DNA from 3 places in the Chitinibacter sp. ZOR0017 genome. Region 2 is predicted to be linked to each of the others. Evidence: predicted binding sites of a transcription regulator. Region 2 holds the regulator's gene; each other region holds the start of a gene.
What was found. The regulator FNR, encoded in region 2, switches genes on or off when oxygen is low (the NO sensors DNR and NnrR bind a similar motif). The targets are predictions, from matches to a motif close to TTGATNNNNATCAA.
Positions count from the first base shown of each region.

Region 1: the regulator FNR is predicted to act here: its motif matches at 3,154-3,167, upstream of L991_RS15770 (biotin/lipoyl-containing protein).
Region 3: the regulator FNR is predicted to act here: its motif matches at 4,311-4,324, upstream of L991_RS11155 (bacteriohemerythrin).

Region 1 covers NZ_JTLG01000045.1:270,482-277,313, reverse strand. Annotated here, with positions in the region: gene L991_RS15790 (DUF2721 domain-containing protein) at 1-387, shown strand, start outside; gene L991_RS15785 (diacylglycerol kinase) at 450-821, opposite strand; gene L991_RS15780 (BPSS1780 family membrane protein) at 818-1,633, opposite strand; gene L991_RS15775 (acetate/propionate family kinase) at 1,838-3,025, opposite strand; gene L991_RS15770 (biotin/lipoyl-containing protein) at 3,185-3,670, shown strand; gene L991_RS15765 (hypothetical protein) at 3,626-4,510, opposite strand; gene L991_RS15760 (StlD/DarB family beta-ketosynthase) at 4,507-6,408, opposite strand; gene L991_RS15755 (fatty acid desaturase) at 6,392-6,832, opposite strand, start outside.
Region 2 covers NZ_JTLG01000021.1:65,541-72,372, reverse strand. Annotated here, with positions in the region: gene nagE (N-acetylglucosamine-specific PTS transporter subunit IIBC) at 1-1,029, shown strand, start outside; gene L991_RS17680 (PTS glucose transporter subunit IIA) at 1,056-1,541, shown strand; gene L991_RS07335 (hypothetical protein) at 1,624-2,307, opposite strand; gene fnr (fumarate/nitrate reduction transcriptional regulator Fnr) at 2,326-3,072, opposite strand; gene hemN (oxygen-independent coproporphyrinogen III oxidase) at 3,224-4,639, shown strand; gene L991_RS07320 (sulfite exporter TauE/SafE family protein) at 4,656-5,318, shown strand; gene L991_RS07315 (GNAT family N-acetyltransferase) at 5,368-5,856, opposite strand; gene L991_RS07310 (YkgJ family cysteine cluster protein) at 5,932-6,270, shown strand; gene L991_RS07305 (DEAD/DEAH box helicase) at 6,394-6,832, opposite strand, start outside.
Region 3 covers NZ_JTLG01000034.1:8,561-15,392, reverse strand. Annotated here, with positions in the region: gene queA (tRNA preQ1(34) S-adenosylmethionine ribosyltransferase-isomerase QueA) at 1-727, shown strand, start outside; gene L991_RS11170 (ABC transporter substrate-binding protein) at 746-1,501, opposite strand; gene tgt (tRNA guanosine(34) transglycosylase Tgt) at 1,682-2,794, shown strand; gene L991_RS11160 (HD-GYP domain-containing protein) at 2,914-4,278, shown strand; gene L991_RS11155 (bacteriohemerythrin) at 4,381-4,830, shown strand; gene L991_RS11150 (NAD-dependent epimerase/dehydratase family protein) at 4,961-5,881, opposite strand; gene L991_RS11145 (CDP-6-deoxy-delta-3,4-glucoseen reductase) at 5,944-6,832, shown strand, end outside.

The DNA of each region.
Region 1 (6,832 bases), on a different contig from region 2:
TCACTGCTCTTCCCCGCTATTTCCCTGTTGATGCTGGCCTACACCAATCGCTTTCTGGCCCTGTCCAGCATCATTCGCCAGCTGTACGAACACCACCGCGCCACCCCCCACGTTAATATTTTGCGGCAATTAAAAAACCTGAAAATGCGGGTTTGGTTGATCCGCTATATGCAGGCGTTTGGGGTAAGCAGCCTGCTGATGTGCATTATCTCGATGGTGCTGGTTTCGCTTGAACACAATGCCTGGGCGCAAGGCTTGTTTTTTGCCAGCCTCTTGATGATGGTGGGCTCTTTGCTGTTGTGTCTGATGGAAGTGATGGTGTCAGATGCCGCGCTGAAAATTCTGATGTCGGATCTGGAAGACGATATTCGCCAACATCAGTCATAAGCAGCAATGTGGGCAATAAAAAACGGGCCGAGGCCCGTTTTTTTGCGTCTGTGGTGTGTGCTTTAGGCCAGCAAAACCAGCGCCCACATGGCGCTGAGATTCAGTAAGCCCACCAACTGCGCGGCACTGCCTAGGTCTTTTGCGCGTTTGGCCAGGATGTGTTTTTCCAGCGAAGTATGGTCAACCGCGGCTTCCACCGCTGAATTGAGCAGCTCGACAATCACGCAAGCGAGGTGGCTGCCCACCAGCAAGGCTTTACCCCAGACCGGCACCGGTAAAAACAGCGCGATCGGAATCCCGACCAAAGCCAGCAGGGTTACTTGGCGAAATGCCGCTTCATTTTTCCAGCCGGCCGCGAGGCCATCTAGCGAGTAGCCCAAGGCGTTGAATACGCGCTTGATCCCAGTCTTACCTTTAAATGGACTTTCGCTCACAAATGATCTCCAGTGGGGGTTGTAGAGACAAACACATCGGCATAACACACATAACTACTAATCAGCACCAGCGGCATGCATAAACACCAAACCACAAACATCGGCAAATCGGCCAGCAAGGGAATGCCGCTCAACAATTGATTTAGCTGAGTACCTAACATCAGGGCGGCAAACAGAATCACGGCTAGTAGCAAAGACATCATCATCAACGGCAGCCAATTACGCCAAAAGCCGACCCAAGACATTTTCATCGCTTCACCAGCGGATAGCTGATCCAGCATCACCAAGATCGGCGCATAAAAATAGGCGCTGTATACCCCCAGCAAACCCACCAGCAGCAGTACGCCAATTGGCCACAAATGCCGGATTTGCTGCAGGCTTTCCAGCTTTTCGGGCAAGGCGCCAATGAGGCCGATGCTATGCAGGATGCCCGTGAGCATCGATACTGCCACGACTACCGCAAAGCCGCCGAGGATATAAAACCCGCCCACTTTCGCTAGCTCACTGGCTTTGGTTTTAAAGCCGAGGAATAGATCTTCCACCGGCGGTAATTGCCCAGCTACCGTGCGCTGGGCTGCCACCGCAATGCCGCCCAGGAAAATCGGCGCGATGATCACACTCACAACAAAGCCGAGCACAGGCAGCAAGCCGGTCAGCAGCATCAGCCCAAAAAACAGCGTGCTAATTTTTAGCCACGGCACTGGGGCCTGCCGGTAAAGCTGATACGAGCGCTGCAGCCAAGCCCAGCCGGCCGCGAGCGGTCGTTTGCGTGGCTCAAGGGCCAGATCAATGATCACATTCTGATCGTGCATTTCACATCCAATAGTCTTGATTGACGCTAATGCTAGCAGCAAGGCCCAGTGTCGGCTATTTTTCATCGGCATGATGACAGCGCCATGACAGGATCGCAGCTTAGCGTGGGAATATTAACTCAGACTTAAATCCCCGCACCCGGTTCCGGGCATGAAAAAACCGCGCCTTGCCGCGCGGTTTTGAGGGTTGAGCTTGGACGCGAATTACAGCGCGGCCAGTGCCTGACGGGCAATCATCAGCTCTTCGTTCGTCGGGATCACATACACCGCTACTTTGCTGTCGGCCAGCGAGATACGGCGTGGTTCGCCAGAGCGCACCGCGTTGGCCACTTCATCCAGCTCAACACCCAGCCAGCGCAGCTGGTGACAAACATTCGCGCGGGTAATGTCGTCGTTTTCGCCAATCCCGGCGGTGAATACCAGGCAATCCAGGCCACCAATCGCCGCGGCCAGTGAAGCTGTTTCGCGCGCTACGCGACGGGCGAAGTAGTCAGTGGCAAATTTAGCGCGTGGATCGCTCGATGCGTGCAGATCGCGCATATCGCTGGAAATCCCTGACAGACCCAACAGGCCAGATTCTTTATACAGCAGGGTTTCGATCTGTTTGGCATCCATCTTCAGATGGTTCATCAGATGCAGCAACACGCCGCCATCGATGCTACCGCAGCGGGTACCCATTGGCAGACCTTCCAGCGCGGTAAAGCCCATGGTAGTTGCTTGGCAGGCGCCACCCAGCAGGCCGGCCATCGATGAGCCGTTACCCAAGTGCGCGACTACAGTGCGGCCTTCAGCGGCACGGGTATCGATCTGTGGCAGGACACTGGCGATATATTCATACGACAAACCGTGGAAGCCATAACGGCGAATGCCTTCTTTCTGGGCAAAATCCAGCGGCAGCGCAAACATCTGGTTCAGTTCGGGCTGGGTGGTGTGGAATGCGGTATCGAAGCAGGTGACTTGTGGCGCATCGGGCAGCAAGTCTTGCAGAATCTTGATCGGCGCGATGTTGTGCGGCTCGTGCAATGGCGCCAGCGGAATCAGCGCTTCAAGGCCAGCCAGCAGCTCAGGCGTAACCCGCTCAGGTTTAGAATACTGCGTACCGCCGTGCACTACGCGATGGCCAATGACTTTGATCTGGCGACCGCCCAAACGTTGCTGTAGCCAGGCCAGCATATGGCGCAGTGCGTAATCATGGTTTTTAGGCACATCGGCAGGCAGTGTTTCGTTGGCGACTTTCTCGTCGTTGGCATCTTTGGCGCTGAATTTGGGCTCAACATACAGGCCTTCCATCTGGCCTTTGTACAGCACTTGTGGATCAGCCGCCGTCGTTTCAAACAGTGAAAACTTAATGCTCGACGAACCGGCATTAATCACCAAGACCAAATCGCTCATGAACGAACTCCTCAAAGGCGGAAAAACGACGTCGGCGAAGGTTGGCCCTTGCCGGCGCAGGATTGTTTAATGAATACTGCCTGACGACTATGTGCAGCATAGTCTAGTCGGCAAAGGCCGACATCGTATTGGCGAATATCAAGCCTTGGATAGTAAATAATGACAATGCGCTACACCACGCATCTGATTTGTGCCCCAGAATTACCCGAAGCTGCCGAAGTGGCCGTGTTTCACGTGAAACCGGGCCAGCAAGTGGCCGCGGATACCCGCCTGATCACCTTGCTGGCTGCCGATCAGGAATGGCCGGTGCTGGCGCCTGAGGCCGGACAAGTCAGCAGTTTGATGGTCGAGTATGGCGATTTCGTGAACAGCAATGATTTATTGCTGATGATGGAAATCGCCGAATTGCCTACCGGCGATTTACTGCTACCTGCCGATGAACCTGATTCAGCGCAAAGCGCCGCGCCCACCAGCCCTTCGCTGTTGGCTGTCAGCCCCGCTGCGGCCACCTTGGCGGCCAAGCTGGGGCTGGATTTGAGCCAACTGCAAGGCGTGGCCGTGATTGATGAGGTCGCGGTTTATGCCTTTGCGCGGCAGGAATTAGCCCTGCTCGCCCGCCTGCGCCAGCTCTTGCTCCGCCCGTAGCCGGCTGAGCAGGCAGTGCAGCATTTCGGTGGATAAGCCATGCAGCACCAGCCGGTGGCCGGCGCGCAGGGTGGATAGCGGCACCAGTGGGTGCTTGTTATTCAATAGCAGCAGGTGTTGGGGGGTATTGAGAATCGTGGCGGCATACACGCCCATGGTTTCATCCAGCTGCAGCGAGTTGGCCGCGCGCCAGAAATCATTGTCAGTCAGAAAGAGCTGATACACCGGGGTGAAAATCTCGATTGCCGTTTGTAGATCAATCCCATTCAGCCGCCCCTGCGGCATATCGGCCAGCGCCAGCGGCGGCTCGCTAATCATGCTGAAATCCACCGGATTTACCGGCGCCAGCGTTTGGCCGCTGGCTTGCAGCGCCTGATTTAAGCGAATAACAAAATTGAATAGATTCAGGTCGTGCTTAAGAAACAGCTCATCTTCCAGCGCATCGATGTCAGCCGGCTTGAGTGGCGATAGCGGCACTTCAACCGGCGCATTGCGGGCCACAAACTCGATGATCTGCGCGCCCAAGTGAAAATGGCGCAAGATTAGCCAGTTGGCCTCGGGTGAAACAAAACCCTTCAGCCCCCACACCAGAATACGGTGCAAGAGTTTCGAGGCCGCCCATTTTTTCGGCAGCACGATTTTGCACAGCTGAATTACAATGATCAGCAACCGTGCCAATGGCCGTACCAGTGGCAGCAGATATTGCCGTGATGGCGAGGCCGAATCCGTCAGCCAGGCGCGCTTAACCGGCTCGGGCAACGGGGTACTCTGGTCGAGATACAAGGCCTGCCAGGGGTTAGGGTCGCGGGGGTCGTGCGGTGCATCCAGAAAATGGCTCATACCGGCTCCTGAATATGGTCGAATTGCATTAAATACAGCTGCGCGGTGCGGCGCGCCGTGGCGTAGATGGCGTCAGCGGCCTCGGGGGCTAAGGCCAGGGTGATCTCCACCGCGGCCAGCCAGCGTGCCAAGTGGTGCTCGTCGTTGGCGCCGTGATATTCCAAAAAGCGAAAGGCTTGCGGCGGCAGTGCCACTTGCTGGCGCAACAGTGGCAACAGCGCCGGCACAATGCGCTGGCCGGTGCCTTCGATGATATAAATCGCCCCCAGCAGCCCCACCGGATTGGGCGTGGCAGCCAACGCGTGCAAATAGCTATTCAGCGCCTCGCCGCCGGGATTACGCCGCAGCGCATCTAAAGGCTGAGTGCCGCCAGCGGCTTGATAATCCTGATACAGAATCTGGAAATCATTTTGCTCGTCGCTGGCGTGCAGATCAATCAGCGCGCCCAACGCGGCAAAATCACCGCTGAGCGAGGCCACTGCTTCGCGCATCCAGAGGCTGCCCTCCCGCACTTGCGGCACCCATTGCGCAGTCCAGTTGCGATAGGCCGCCACATCAAAGCGTCCGCTCACCAGTTGATGAATCACCGGTGTGCGCCACACTGATGAGCGATAGTCCTGCCACAAACTAGCCAGCCGGCCGAGTAATGGCTGCAAAGGCTCGGGCGCCTCGCTCGGATTGTGTGGCGCCTGGATATTGGGGGTATGTAGTTGGAATGATTTAACTGTATTGGCCGTGGCCTGATACTTGGGCTGGGTATTAGGGTTGCTGCCGGCGTCTTCCACTTCAAACAGCATAAATGCGGCGGTAATGCGGCCTGATTCGGGGATAAAGCAGAAAATCTTCTCCCCAGCGCGCAGGGTTTTCTGCTGCAAAAACTCCGCCAGCATAATAAAGATCGAGGCTGCCCCGGTGTTGCCGCGGCTGCTCAGATTGCTATACCAGCGCTCGGCCGGGATGGTGAGGCCCGCCTTGGCCAGCAGATCTTCCACCACCGGCATAAATTTGGCCGAGGAATAATGGCAAAGGAAATGATCGACCTGTGTCGAGTGAATCCAGCCCTGGTCAACCAGCTTGACGTATTCATGAATGCAAACATCAAATAGATGCGGCAGCAGGCGGATATCCTGGCGCAAAGCCAGCGCCCCTGCGGCTTCGGCCTCGGATGAAGACGGGAAATCCAGAAACGACGTACTGCGATCTTCGGTCAGCCCCAGCTGCATACACACCGGGTAATCACCGGCAAAGCTCTTTTGGTGGATCCATTTCAGCTTGATGCGCAAATTGCCCTGATGCACAAAGGGCTGGCGGGAGAGCTGCAGCGCGCCGGCGCCATCTGAAAGCATCCAGCGCAGAAAATGCGCATCAAAATCGCTTTGATAGCCGCGCGGAGCAAAGCGCGAACGTTTGAACATCCGCGACGGCATTTCGGCCGCTACCGCCAGCGCATGCTGCTGCGCGCCCAGCTCGATTTGCTGCGCGGCAAATTCGATCGCGCTCACGCCCGCGGCGCAAACGCCCTGGCTGGAGAGTGTTTGCATCGGTGGCGCGCCCAGCTCGCCCTGCAGCATATTGGCAAAGCCAGGCATCAGCGCATCGCCGCCGGATGAGCCCATCGTGAGCAAGCCAATCTCGCTTAAGGGGGTGTTCGACTGGGCGAGGCAAGCCTGCACCGCTTGTGCGGCCAGCTGGGCGTGGCTAAAGCGGGTGTGGCCGCTGGCATCAATGGCGTAGTGCCGGGTTTGAATGCCGTTTTCGGCCAAAATGCGCTGCTTGATTCGCCCCGAAATGCGGTTTAGTGGGGCGATATAGGCATCCATCGCCTGGTTATCCACCGGCTCGCCCGGCAGAAAATGGCTGGCGGCGGCCAGATAAACGTGGTCAAACTGAATCGGCATGCGGTGTTCCTGTGGTCATCAGACTGCGGCTGCGCCAGCGGGGGTGCAGCAGGCTAAGAAAATATGTGCGCCCCATATAGGCCAGCAAAGGGCCGGCATTGAGCGCAGGGTGGATTTGATGGCGATAGTGGGCATGCAGCTGCGGCAGGCTCGACCAATGCGCGCGCGGATGGCGATGATGGGCGGTATGCAGGCCGATATTAAACAGCAGCGGGTTCACCCAGCCCTCGAAATTGCGGGCGAAATTCAGCTTTGAATGCCCATCGGCATGTGCGTGTTGCAGGTAATTGGTGGCCAGTAACCAGTGCAGGCCATGCAGTTGCGGTAGCAGCACCAGCCAGAGCATTTTTTGCGCATCGCTCAGCGCCAGCGTGCCCCACAGCAGCAGCACAATGGCGTATTGCAGCAGGCAATAGCGAAATGC
Region 2 (6,832 bases):
GGTCGCCGTCTGGTGCCAATCGTTACTTCTGTCGTGATGATCGTTGTATCGTTCATCCTGATGGCAGTATGGCCACACATCTACGGTGGTCTGGTGCACTTCGGTGAATCGATCGTTGGCCTGAAAGCTGTTGGTGCTGGTATCTATGCCTTCTTCAACCGCTTGCTGATCCCAGTAGGTCTGCATCATGCCCTGAACTCTGTGTTCTGGTTTGACGTAGCCGGCATCAACGACATTCCTAACTTCTTGGGTGGTGCGAAATCACTGGCCGAAGGTAAGGCTGTTCAAGGTGTAACCGGTATGTACCAAGCTGGTTTCTTCCCAATCATGATGTTTGGTCTGCCAGGTGCTGCATTGGCGATCTACCAAGCTGCTAAGCCTGAAAACCGCGCTCGCGTAGGTTCAATCATGCTGGCTGCTGCGGTAACTTCATTCTTCACTGGTGTAACCGAGCCGCTGGAATTCTCCTTCATGTTCGTGGCACCACTGCTGTATGTGGTTCATGCCTTCCTGACTGGTGTGTCTGTGTTTATCGCTGCACAAATGCAGTGGATTGCAGGTTTTGGCTTCTCAGCCGGTCTGGTTGACTTTGTTCTGTCTAGCCGCAACCCGCTGGCCCAGAACATGATCATGCTGATCGTTCAAGGTGTGGTGTTCTTCGCGATTTACTACTTTGTATTCCGCGCTGTGATCGCAGCTCTGAACCTGAAAACGCCTGGTCGTGAAGATGAAGAAGCCGTTGCTGCTGCTGCTCCAGTAGCTGCCCCAGCTGCTAGCGACACCCTGTCACTGGCTCAAGGCTACGCGGATGTAGTTGGTGGTGCTGCTAACGTGACCAACGTTGACTCATGCATTACCCGTCTGCGTCTGTCGGTAAATGATGCTGATCTGGTGAATGAAGCTGCTGCCAAGCGTCTTGGCGCTAGTGGTGTTATCAAGCTGAACAAACAAAGCGTACAAATCATCGTTGGGCCGAAAGCCGAACTGATCGCTGACGCGCTGCGTGGTGTTCTGGCCGGAAAAAAGTAACAGAGGCTGCGCCACAGCCTGCGGCTGTGGCGGTTGTAGCCTCTAACCCCGGCGAAATCGTACTGCTGTCCCCGGTAACGGGTGAGGTGGTAGCTCTGGAAGATGTGCCCGATGCGGCATTTGCGACCCGAGCAGTGGGTGAAGGTGTGGCGATTCTGCCAACCGGTAATCAAGTTGTTGCGCCGTGTGATGGCCAATTGGTGAAGATCTTCAACACCAACCATGCTTTCGCACTGATCAATGATGCCGGTGTTGAGCTGATCGTGCACATCGGGATTGAAACCGTGAAGCTGGGCGGGCAAGGTTTTACCCGTCTGGTTGAGCAAGGTAGCCAAGTGAAAGCCGGCCAGCCGGTGCTTGAGCTGGATCTGGAATACTTGCGCAACAATGCTAAATCGGTGATCAGCCCGGTGGTATTGACCAATGCTGATCAATTTGCCCCATTGGCCAATCTGGCTAGCGGCGCAGTGGTTGCAGGTCAAACCCCGCTCTACACCATCAAAAGCAAATAAGTAGTTGAGTAATAAAAAAGCCACCTTCGGGTGGCTTTTTTATTTGCTTACGCCTGTAAGAGCTTGAGCGAGACTGCTCGCCTTATTGCTGGCTGAGTAGTTGCGCCAGCTGGTGAGTGGGGCTGTATTCGTTGCTAATTAATGGCGCAAAGGCCTGCTCAAGCTGTGGGTGGTGTGCCTGAAATGCTGCAGGTGGAAAATCCTGCAAAAAGCGATGGGCGAGGCCGCGCAGGGTAGAGAGCTGTAGCTGTTGTTGCAAGAGCTGATGGCTCAGTGCCGTTAGCAGTGGCCCTTGCTGCTGAAACGGGTTGGGCTGTTGCAATGTGCTGAGGATGGCTTGCCAGTCTTGCTGTTCGGCGCTTTGCGAAGACGGCAATAGCGTCTGCCAGATCTGCTGAATAAACCCGCCGCAGCCGCGCGGGCCGAGGTGCAGCCAGCCATTGGCCAAGGGGGCGAGCAGATCCAGTATTTCGACAGATTGTTCAAGCGCGGCATGCTCGCCGCTGGCCGCCAGCATAAAGCCGTGCAGGCCGGCCAGAGGGCTGGGCAGGATGATGACTTCGCACAGCGGATGCTCAGGATAGTGTTGCTGCAGATAGGGAGAGCAGGGGTGAAACAGCAAAATTGCTTCATCCGTGGCGATGCTGGGTAGCTGTTGGCTGAGCGGGTGCAGGCAGTAGGCTGTTTGGCGCGGGGCTTGCCAGTGCAACCGGCTGGCTATTAGGGGTATAAGGCTAGAGGGGGCAATCAAATGGGCGTGGCGCATGATACCCCCGGTGGTGTTTTATTCGTCGTGACAGGTATTCAAGAGTTTTTTCAGACTGTCGATGTTTTCCAGTTCGATTAAGCGGTTTTGCACTTTAATCAAACCTTGGTCCTGGAATTTGGAGAGTGTACGGCTCACGGTTTCCAGTTTCAGTCCCAGATAGCTGCCGATTTCTTCCCGCGTCATGCGCAGATGGAAGCTGCTGGATGAATAGCCGCGTACTGCAAAGCGTTGTGACAGATTCAGCAAGAATGCGGCAAGGCGCTCTTCGGCTTTCATATTGCCCAGCAATAGCATCACGCCGTGATCGCGCACGATTTCGCGGCTCATGACTTTGTGTAGATGGCGTTGCAGCAGCGGTACATCGCGCGAGAGGTCTTCGATGTCGCTAAATGGCAGCTCACATACTTCGCTGTCTTCCAGGGCGATGGCATCGCAAGTGTGTACATCGGTGCTGATGGCATCCATGCCCAGCAATTCGCCCGACATGTGAAAGCCGGTGACTTGCTCGCGGCCGTCTTCAGAAATCACGCTGGCTTTGAAGAAGCCCAGACGCACCGCATACAGCGAGCGGAATGGCTCTCCGGCACGATACAGCGCCTCGCCACGTTTGATGGGGCGGGCCTGGGTGATCAGTTTATCCAGCTCAGACATTTCATCCTGGGAGAGGCCGATGGGCAGACACAGCTCACGCAAACTGCAGTTAACACATGAATTGCGCAGATGGCGTGGGGTCATGTCGCGTACTTGGATGGGGGAAATCATCAACTTCTCACCAGAAAACAAAAACAGGGAAACATTGTACCGCTAGCGCGTGCTAATTACCGCATGCGCTGTCACGATGAATTGATTTTAATCAAACCAGAGGATTAGGCCAGCTCTTATTCTGCAGGGGTAGAATCGGAGTAGAGTCACGATGACATTTGTAACAAGCCAGCATCCGCACCCGAACGGCCAAATCGAATTTGATCGCGAGCTGATCGTGCGTTACGACGGCAAAGGGCCGCGCTATACGTCTTACCCGACTGCGGATCGCTTTACGCAAGCCATGACCAGCCCTCAGCTGGAGCAGATATTACAACAACGCTTACCCGGCGCGCTAGCCAATCCGCTATCGTTGTATTTTCACATCCCTTTCTGCAATACCGTATGTTATTACTGCGGCTGTAACAAGATTATTACGAAAGACACCAGCAAAGCGGATGTGTATCTGGATTATCTCGGGCGCGAGCTGGCCCAGTATGCGCAGGCCTTGCCACAGCGCTCGCGGGTCAGTCAGCTGCATTTAGGTGGTGGTACGCCCACATTTTTAAATGAGGCGCAGCTTGAGCGCCTGCTGGGGATGGTGCGTGGCCATTTTGAGCTATTGCCGACAGGCGAATACTCCATCGAGATTGATCCGCGCAAAGTGGGCGAGTCGATGATCCGCATCTTGGCGCAGCTGGGTTTTAACCGGATGAGTGTGGGTATTCAAGATTTCAACCCCGCGGTGCAAGAAGCCGTGAATCGGGTGCAATCGCAAGAAGAAACCCGCACCGTGATTGAAGCCGCCCGCATGCATGGCTTTAAGTCGGTGAGTGTTGATCTGATTTATGGCTTGCCCAAGCAAACCGTGGCTAGTGTCGCTGAAACCATTGCGCAAGTGCTGACGCTGCGCCCGGATCGCATTGCGCTCTACAATTACGCCCATTTGCCCGAGCGCTTTATGCCGCAACGGCGGATTAATGAGGCCGAATTGCCCTCCGCCAGCGATAAGCTGGATATGCTGCAAAACGCCATTCGCGATCTCTTGGCGGCGGGCTACGTGCTGATCGGCATGGATCACTTTGCCTTGCCGAATGATGATCTGGCCGTGGCGCAGCGCCGTGGACGGCTACAGCGCAATTTTCAGGGTTACTCTACCCATGCCGACTGTGATTTGCTGGCCTTTGGCGTGTCGTCGATTGGCAAGGTAGGCGGGCAGTACTACCAGAATGTAAAAACGCTGGAAGAGTACTATCAGGCGGTGGATGCGCAGCAGTTGCCGGTGCAGCGCGGGCTGACGATGAATCGCGATGATGTGATTCGCCGGGCGGTGATTCAGGCGCTAATGTGCCAGTTCGAGCTGTATTTTCAGGCGATTGAAGTCAGCTATATGATCGATTTTGCCGAGTATTTTGCTGACGAGCTGCAACTGCTCGCACCGCTGGTTGAAGATGGTTTGCTGCAGATCGAAGCCGATGGCCTGTTTGTAACCGGCAAAGGCCGGTTGCTGATCCGTTCGATTGCCATGGTATTTGATCGATATTTGCGGACAACGGTGACGCAAGCGCGGTATTCTCGCCTGATTTAACGGTGGGCGGGATAGCGTGCTGGAAGTAGATCTGCTGGCCTTGTTTTTGGCTGGTTTGCTCGGTGGCGGGCATTGCGTGGGCATGTGCGGTGGCATTGTTACTGCCTTTAGTTTGCAATTGCCGGCCACAGCTCGCTGGCCGTATTTGCTGGGCTTTAATCTGGGCCGACTGGCCGGCTATGCACTGATCGGCGCCTTGCTGGGTGGTTTGGCAAGTTTTGCGCTGCTTTTGCAATTGCAGGCGCTCAAACTCTCGCTGTTTATCCTCGCCAATCTGCTGCTGCTATTACTGGGGCTGTATATCGCCGGCGTAAATCGCTGGCTCACTCGCGTCGAAGCCTTGGGGCAGCCGCTGTGGCGGCGAGTGCAGCCGCTGATGCGGCGCTTGCTGCCGGTGCGTTCGTTGTGGCATACACCGCTAATTGGCCTCTTGTGGGGCTGGATACCCTGCGGGCTGGTGTACACCGCCTCTTTATCCGCGCTGGCGAGCGGCAGTGCCAGTCACGGGGCGGGGGTGATGCTGGCCTTTGGCCTAGGAACTTTGCCCAATCTATTGTTGATGGGCTTGTTTGCCCGCCAGCTACAGCAAGGCCTCCAAAAACCGTGGGTGCGGCCACTGTGCGGCGGGCTGATTGTGGCGATGGCGCTGTGGCAGCTTTATACCCTGCTGGGTATCTAATATTTAGCCCTTTTCTTATCTGATTTAGCTGGCAATACCCCTTGGTTAGCTACAGTGTGCGGCTCATTAACTCGGAGGCGCCGTATTTGCGCAGATCAGCGCCGTTGCGCTCGGCCACAAAGCCATGCCGTTGCCAGAATGCCGGTGCGCGCCCCACCGCGATCAGCATCGCGCGTGGTAGTTGCTGTGCCCGCGCCCAGCTCAGTGCCGTATCAATCAATTGCTCAGCCACCCCAAGCCCACGCGCGCTGGGCGCGACGGCCAGATCGTGCAGATAAAAGCAGTCCGCAGCGGCCTGTGGCTGTGGCCAGTAAAGCTGCCGGCTATCGAGATCGGGTGGATGCCAGCCTTGCCAGGGGTGGCAAAACAAATACCCTAGCGCTTCGCCATCGCGCTCGGCCAGCCAGTGGCTGGCGGGCGAAAAGGCAATTTTGGCGGCAAAGCATTCGGCTTGCTCTAAGAGTTCCGGTGGGTAGCAGCTGGCTTGAATGGCGGCAACCGCTGGCAAATCGGCGGCGGAGAGTGGGCGAATCAGCATGGTAAAACTTGACCCCAGGCGGGGAATTGGATTGAATGCGGCCCTGATTGTAATCGCTGGGTCGGGTGGCTGAATATGGAAAATGTGTGCTTGAGCTGTGGCGCCTGCTGTGCGGCGTTCCGGGTGTCATTTGATCGCTCGGAGCTTAGTAGCGAAGGCGGCACGGTGCCCGATAGCTTGGCGGATGACGAAACGGCCTACACCGCCCGTATGCGCGGCACCGATTATGCGCAGCCGCGGTGCTTGGCGCTGGTGGGCAAGGTGGGTGAGCGGGTGTCGTGCGGTATCTATTTCGAGCGTCCATCGCCCTGTCGCGAGTTTGGCGCGCTGGCCGAAATCGGCGTGTATAGCGCGGCCTGTAATCGCGCCCGCGCGCGGCATGGCCTGCCGCCGCTGGAGATTGCGGGCGATTAAGCGCTGGTACGATTCTGTTGGGCTCAGCGATCGCCACGCAACTGAGCAAGCCCAAAGCGCAGCCCTGGCGGGCAATAAAAAAGCAGCCCGCAGGCTGCTTTTTTATTGGGTAAGGTGTGATGCTTAGCTAAAGCGACCGCCGCCCCGTTTGCCATCTGGCTTGCCGCCAAAATCGCCACGTGGAGCGCGAACTTCGCGCTGACCGCCTTCACGTTGCTCACGCTGGCCACCGTAGTTACCGCGTGGGGCGCGCTCGCCACCGAAATCACCGCGCGGCGCGCGATCAAAGTTACTGCGTGGCGCACGTTCGCCGCCAAAATCGCCGCGCGGTGCGCGGTCGAAATCACGACCACCACGATCGCCGCGATCACCACCATAGTTGCCGCGTGGAGCACGCTCGCCACCGAAATCACCGCGTGGAGCGCGATCGAAATCGCCACGTGGCGCACGGTCACCGGCGAATTCGCCGCCGCGAGGGGTGCGATTGCCGTAGCCGCCGCGCGATTCACGATTGTCAAATTGACGCTCGCGCTGGCCGCCAAAGCCTTCGCCACGTGGTTGA
Region 3 (6,832 bases), on a different contig from region 2:
GGGCGCCATTTTGCATTTTCAGGGTGGTTTTGTTGCCGAAATGCTGGAGCGGCAGCAGGATTTATTTAAGCTCAAGTTTCTGGGCGAATTGAGCGTGTTGGAAGTGCTGGATGCCTCCGGCCGTTTGCCGCTACCGCCGTATATTACGCATGAGCCGGACGAAGAAGACGCCAAACGCTATCAGACCGTCTATGCGCGCGATCCGGGTGCGGTGGCTGCGCCGACCGCAGGGCTGCATTTTACCGATGCGATTTTGGATGAATTGCGCGCCAAAGGCGTGCAGGTGGAGTTTTTAACCTTGCATGTGGGCGCCGGGACCTTTATGCCGGTGCGCGTGGATAACATCGCCGAGCACACCATGCATCACGAGCGCTATGAAATTCCGCAGCGTACCCAAGAAGCCATTCGGGTGGCCAAAGCCAGCGGCCGGCGGGTGATTGCGGTGGGGACAACCTCATTGCGGGCGCTGGAAGCCTCGTCGCAGCAAGGGCTGCTGGCCGAACCTACGGGCGATACCAATATCTTTATCACCCCGGGCTATCAATTCAAAGTGGTTGACCGGCTGATCACCAACTTTCACTTGCCCAAATCGACATTGCTAATGCTGGTGTCGGCGTTTGCCGGTCACCAAACCATGCTGGATGCCTACCAGCATGCCATTGCGCATGAATATCGCTTCTTTAGTTATGGCGATTCGATGTTGCTGGAGCCGCAGACCGCAGCCTAAGGCAGGGGGCTGGCGCGCTTAATACAGGGCGTGCCAGCGATTGAAAATGGCTTTGTCTTCGCCGCGCTTTTGCAATTCCGCCAGCCCCGCATCCAGCGCCCGCGTCCAGCGGCCGGCGTCTGGCAGTTTGGGGCTAAAGGCCACGTAGAGCGCCAGATTATCAATCAGCCCCCAGTCGCTGATTCCGGCATTTTCCGCGTTATTGAGTAGTTTTTGCTGCGCCTGATAGGTGGATTGCGAAATCAGGATAAAGTCGATATTGCCTGCCGCCAGCCGGCGCAAGCTGGCTAGCTCGCTATGAGATTCGATCAGCTTGATGTCTTTTTGCAAAAACATCTTCTCAGGGTATTCGTAGCCAGCCGTTGTTCCAATTCGCTTGCCGGCCAATACCCCATACTCGGTGCTGGTTTTGGCTAATTTGCTATGCGCCAGTAGGTGCAATTTCACGTGCAGATAAGGTAGCTGCGGCCAGACAAACTGATTTTGGCGCTCGCTGGTTTTGGCCACGTTCAGTACTGCATCGTAGTGGCCCGCTTGGGTAAGTTTGAGGCAGCGGTTGTAGCTGCCGCTATCAATCGTAAAGGCCATGCGCTGCTGGTTGAGCGCAGCGCTAATCAGTTCGACCGAGGCACCAGCGGCTTGGCCTTGTTTGGCAAAAGAGTACGGCTTCCAATCGTTTTCGGCGCAAATGCGCAGGGTTTCACCCGCCCAGCTTGGCGAATTGACGAGGGCGCAAAAGCAAATGAGCGAAACCCAGTGGCGAGGCGAGTACATGTTTTCCCTAATAAGTGCCTGATTTAATTGGCATGTTCATTGTAGTGCATTGGCGTGAATCACCAATGAAAATCATCGCCTGTGCGGCATTTTGCGCTTGCCTTGGGCTGGCGCAGCCGTTAACCTTGCCGCCTTGCGCCGGACTGTGTCTCTGGCCGCTTCTGATTGGAAATCAAGACCATGCATTACGAATTGAAAACCACCTCGGCCGGTGCGCGCCGCGGCACGCTCACGCTGAACCACGGCGTAGTTCAAACCCCAGTGTTTATGCCGGTGGGCACTTACGGCACCGTGAAGGCGATGACGCCACGCGATCTGCATGAAATCAAAGCCCAGATCATCCTTGGCAATACTTTCCACCTGTGGCTGCGCCCGGGGCTGGAAGTGATCGAGCAATTTGGCGGCCTGCATCAATTTATGGGCTGGGATAAACCCATGCTGACCGACTCGGGCGGTTTTCAGGTGTTTAGCTTGGGTGCGATGCGCAAAATCACCGAAGAAGGGGTGAAGTTTCAAAGCCCGGTGAATGGCGACAAGCTCTTTCTGACGCCAGAAGAATCAATGCGCATTCAGAAAGTACTGAATTCTGATGTGGTGATGATTTTTGATGAATGCACGCCATACCCCGCAGATCGCAAACAGGCGGGTGACTCGATGCGCCTGTCGCTGCGCTGGGCGAAGCGCTCGAAAGATGAATTCGATCGGCTGCAAAACCCGAATGCCTTGTTCGGCATTGTGCAGGGTGGCATGTACGAAGACCTGCGGGATGAATCGCTGGCCGGCCTAAATGAGCTTAATTTCCACGGCATGGCGATTGGCGGTTTATCGGTGGGTGAGCCGAAAGAAGATATGGCGCGGATTTTGGCGCACACTGCGCCGAAATTGCCGGCGAATAAACCACGCTATCTGATGGGGGTGGGCACGCCGGAAGACTTGGTGTTTGGGGTGAGCCAAGGGATCGATATGTTCGATTGCGTGATGCCGACCCGCAATGCGCGCAATGGCATGCTGTTCACCCGCTATGGCAATGTCAAAATCAAAAACGCGCATTACAAAAAAGATCAGCGCCCGCTGGATGAAAGCTGCAGCTGCTATACCTGCCGCAACTTTAGCCGCGCCTATCTGCATCATTTATTCCGCAGCCAGGAAATCCTGAGCGCGCAGCTCAACACCATTCACAATCTGCATTACTATCAGGTGCTGATGCAGGAAATGCGCGATGCCATCGAGGTGGATCAGTTTCCGCAGTTTGTGGCCAAATTCCACGCGGATCGTCCCCGTGGCGCGGATTAATCGCTTACCGTCTGCACACCTAACCCGCCGCCGGCGGGTTTTTTTCTGCCGGTTGCCGGCTGGTAAAGCGGCCGTGCCAGCGCTATGGTGAAGCTGTGATTCACCCTGCTTAGCCCGCCATGCCGTACTCTTCTGTGCAATTAGCCGAAATTCTTGGCGCTTTTTCCTACGCGCTGGACATGACCGAAGGCCAGCCGCAAGGGCATTGCGTGCGCTGCTGCTGGATTGGCATGCACATCGGTCGGCAGCTAGGGATTGCCGAGCAAGCGCAGTGGGAGCTCTATTACACCCTGCTGCTCAAAGATCTGGGCTGTAGCAGCAATGCGGCGCGCATTTGCGAGCTGTATCTCACCGATGATCAATCGTTCAAGCGCGACTTTAAGCTGGTGGGCGGTAATCTGGCGCAGGTGCTGGGTTTTGTATTTAGCCATACCGGTCAGCATGAAAGCTGGACCCGCCGACTGAATGCCATTCTGAACATCATGCGTAATGGCGATACGATTGCCAATGAGCTGATTCAAACCCGCTGCGACCGTGGTGCGCGCATTGCCCGGCAGCTGCGTTTTCCCGAACCGGTGGCGCTGGGCATTCATTCGCTGGATGAGCATTGGGATGGCAGCGGCCGGCCGGAGCAACTAGCCGGTACGGCCATTCCCTTGTATGCGCGGATTGCGCTCCTGGCGCAAGTGGTGGATGTGTTTCATTTCTCGCATGGGCCCGCGGCTGCCTTGGCTGAAGTTGAGGCGCGAGCGGGCAGCTGGTTTGACCCCAATGTTGTGGCGGCTTTTCACGAAGTAGCGGCCGACCCGGCGTTCTGGCGCATGCTGGCCGAGCCGATGATTGCCGAAGCCGTGCTGCAGCTCGAGCCCGCGCAATTTAGCCTGCCGCTGGATGATGATTATATGGATGCCATTGCCTCGGCCTTTGGTCAGGTGGTGGATGCCAAGAGCCCGTTTACCGCTGGCCACAGCGAGCGGGTGGGCTTTTACGCCGAAATGATCGCGATTGAATTAGGGCTAGATGCACAGCAGCGGCAATGGATTCGCCGCGCAGCTTTGCTGCACGATGTGGGCAAGCTGGGTGTGAGCAGCGCGATTTTGGAAAAACCGGGCCGTCTCACGGCCGACGAATTTCTTGCGGTACAACAGCATGCCCGACTGACCGAAGAAATTTTGAGCAAAATCGTGCATTTTCGTGATCTGGCGCGGGTGGCCGGCGCCCACCATGAACGGCTCGACGGGCGTGGTTATCCGCGTGGGCTCGCGGCCGACGAGATCGCGCTGGAGACCCGCATTATCACCACCGCCGATATCTTCGATGCCATCAGCGCCGAGCGCCCCTACCATCCGGCCAATACGCCCGAACATACCCTGCACCTGATGCAACAAATGGTGGGCGATGCGCTCGATCCGTTGTGCTTTGCCGCCTTGCAGCAAGTGGTGGAGCGCGAGCTGGCCGGGCAGGGCGCCGCCACTGCAACCTGAGCACCACAGCACGCACTATCCTTCGTGACAGTTTGATGTAGGTCAAAGGCCGTTTTGTCGGGCTGGGCAGTATGCAGGCTTGAGCGACTGGAGATCACAACAATGAGCAAACTGATCGAATGGAACGATGCCCTGTCGGTCGGCATTCAAGAAATCGACGAACAACATAAAGTACTGGTGGATTTGCTGAACGAGCTGCACGATGCCATCCGCCAGCATCATGGCCGCGAAGCCTCGGTCGAAATATTGGGCCGGCTGGTGGATTACACCCGCATTCACTTTGCGGTGGAAGAGAGCTTGATGCGGATTTTGGGTTATCCCGAGTATGAAACCCACAAAGGTCATCACGAAGATTTGATCAGCCAGGTGAATACCTTGCAGCAGCGGATGCGCGAAGGTGAGGCCATTACCTTTGAATTGCTGCATTTTCTGCGCAACTGGCTCACCCATCACATCATGGAAGGCGATCAGCGCTATGTATCGCACTTCTTATCGCGCGGCGTACAGAAAACCTGGGAAAAGAAAAGCTGGTTTGGCCGGCTGTGGTCGTAAGCCCGAGCGGCGGCTAGCTGGAATGCCGTGTTAGCCTTGCATGCAGCGACCCGGGTTGTGTATTGCGCGCACGGTTTAAATTGGAAGAGGTACGCCAGATACATGTCCATGTATCTGGCTGTAGGCTAGATCAGTATTTGCGTGTAGCCACATACTCCCCAGTGTGGGCAGCAAAAAAATCAGCGGTGCTGGGGTAACGCAGCCGCCAGCGTAGTTCACGCTTGGCGCGCTGATTGCTGAGCTGCCGTGATTCATTCAGATAGGACAGCATGGTGGGCGAGAGCTGGGTTTGCGCCTCGGCGCGGCTGATGCGCGCGACGCGCGGCAGGCCGGTAAAGTCGGCCACCTGATCAAACCATTCCCCCATCGTATGGGGCGCATCATCGACGATGTTATAGCTGCGCAGCGGCCGGCCACGAAACAGCGCCAGCACCATGGCCTGCGCCAGATCGGCGGCATGAATATGATTACTGAGGCTGTCCTCGCTGGCGACGATGCCGGGTTCGCCACGGGCCAGCCGCGCGGTGGGTAAACGATCGAGGGCGTAAATGCCCGGCGCGCGTAGCAGGCTCACGCGCAATGGTCGGCCTGCGCGGCCTTGTCGGCGAGCGGCGGCGCGCCAGCTTTGCTCAGCCCATTGCCGGCGGCGGGCGCGTGTGGTGCGCGCCAATTGCCGGCTGCTCTCGGTGAGCCAGCGCCCCTGATGATCGCCATACACACCGCTGGTGCTGATGTAAACGGCGCGGCGAGGGGAGTGTGTTAAAATCCCCAATTGGCGATTCGTCGTGCGTGGCGCTGAGCGGCCTTGCCGCGGGCGTAGCAAGGCCGCGAGCAAGTGCTGGGTGCGTGGTTCACCAGCCGCTTCGGCCGGCGGTGCGCTGTGTAGCCAGTAATTGGCCAGCCCAGCCAGGCGGCGCAAGGTACGCGGTTGATCCAGATCCGCGCGAATTGGATACACGCCCAGGGTATTGAGTGCTAGCGCTTTATCTGCGGTGCGTGCCGTAGCATACACCTTGAAACGACGTTGCAGCCATGGGAGAGCCCGCTGCACAATATCGCCACAACCAATGATTAACAAGCGTTTTTTTCGCACTTGTCGGACATCCAGAAATAATGAGTAAACAACTTATCATCGAACCATCAGGCCAGCAACTGAGTGTGTTTGACGGCGAGACCCTGCTCGACGCCGCGATGCGTGAGGGGTTCAATATGCCGTATGGCTGCAAGAATGGCTCCTGTGGCGCCTGCAAAGGCAAAGTTTTGCAAGGCGAGGTCGTGCATGGCGATCATTCGCCCACGGCGCTCACTGCCGCCGATCAGGCCAATGGACTGGCGCTATTTTGCTGCGCCACCCCGGTGAGTGAGCAGGTAAGCATCGAATGCCGCGAAGTAGCGGCCACCAAAGACATCCAGATCCGTACCTTGCCTACCCGGATTGAGAAAATCAATAAAGTTTCGCACGACGTTGCCGTGCTAACGCTTAAACTGCCATCGACCGAAAAACTGGCCTTTCTGGCCGGGCAGTATATTGATATCCATACCAAAACCGGCAATAAGCGCAGCTTTTCCATCGCTAATTCGCCCGCGCAAGAAGGCTTTTTAGAATTGCACATCCGCAAAGTGCCCGGTGGCGAGTTTTCCAACTATGTGTGGGATACGCTGCAAGAGCGGGAAATCTTCCGCTTCACCGGCCCGCTGGGCAGCTTTTTTTTGCGCGAAGAATCTGACAAGCCGATCATCTTTGTCGCCACCGGCACCGGTTTTGCCCCCATCAAAGGCATGCTTGAGCACGCCTTTGCGCAAAATATGCAGCGTGAAATGGTTCTATATTGGGGCTGCCGCTCGCTGCATGACCTCTATATGCCTGAGTTGCCAGCGCAGTGGCAGCAGCAATACCCCAATTTCAGCTTTATCCCGGTCTTGTCTGAGCCTAAAGCAGAAGACCGATGGGCAGGCCGTACAGGCCTAGTGCACGAAGCGGTATTGGCCGACTTCCCCAAAC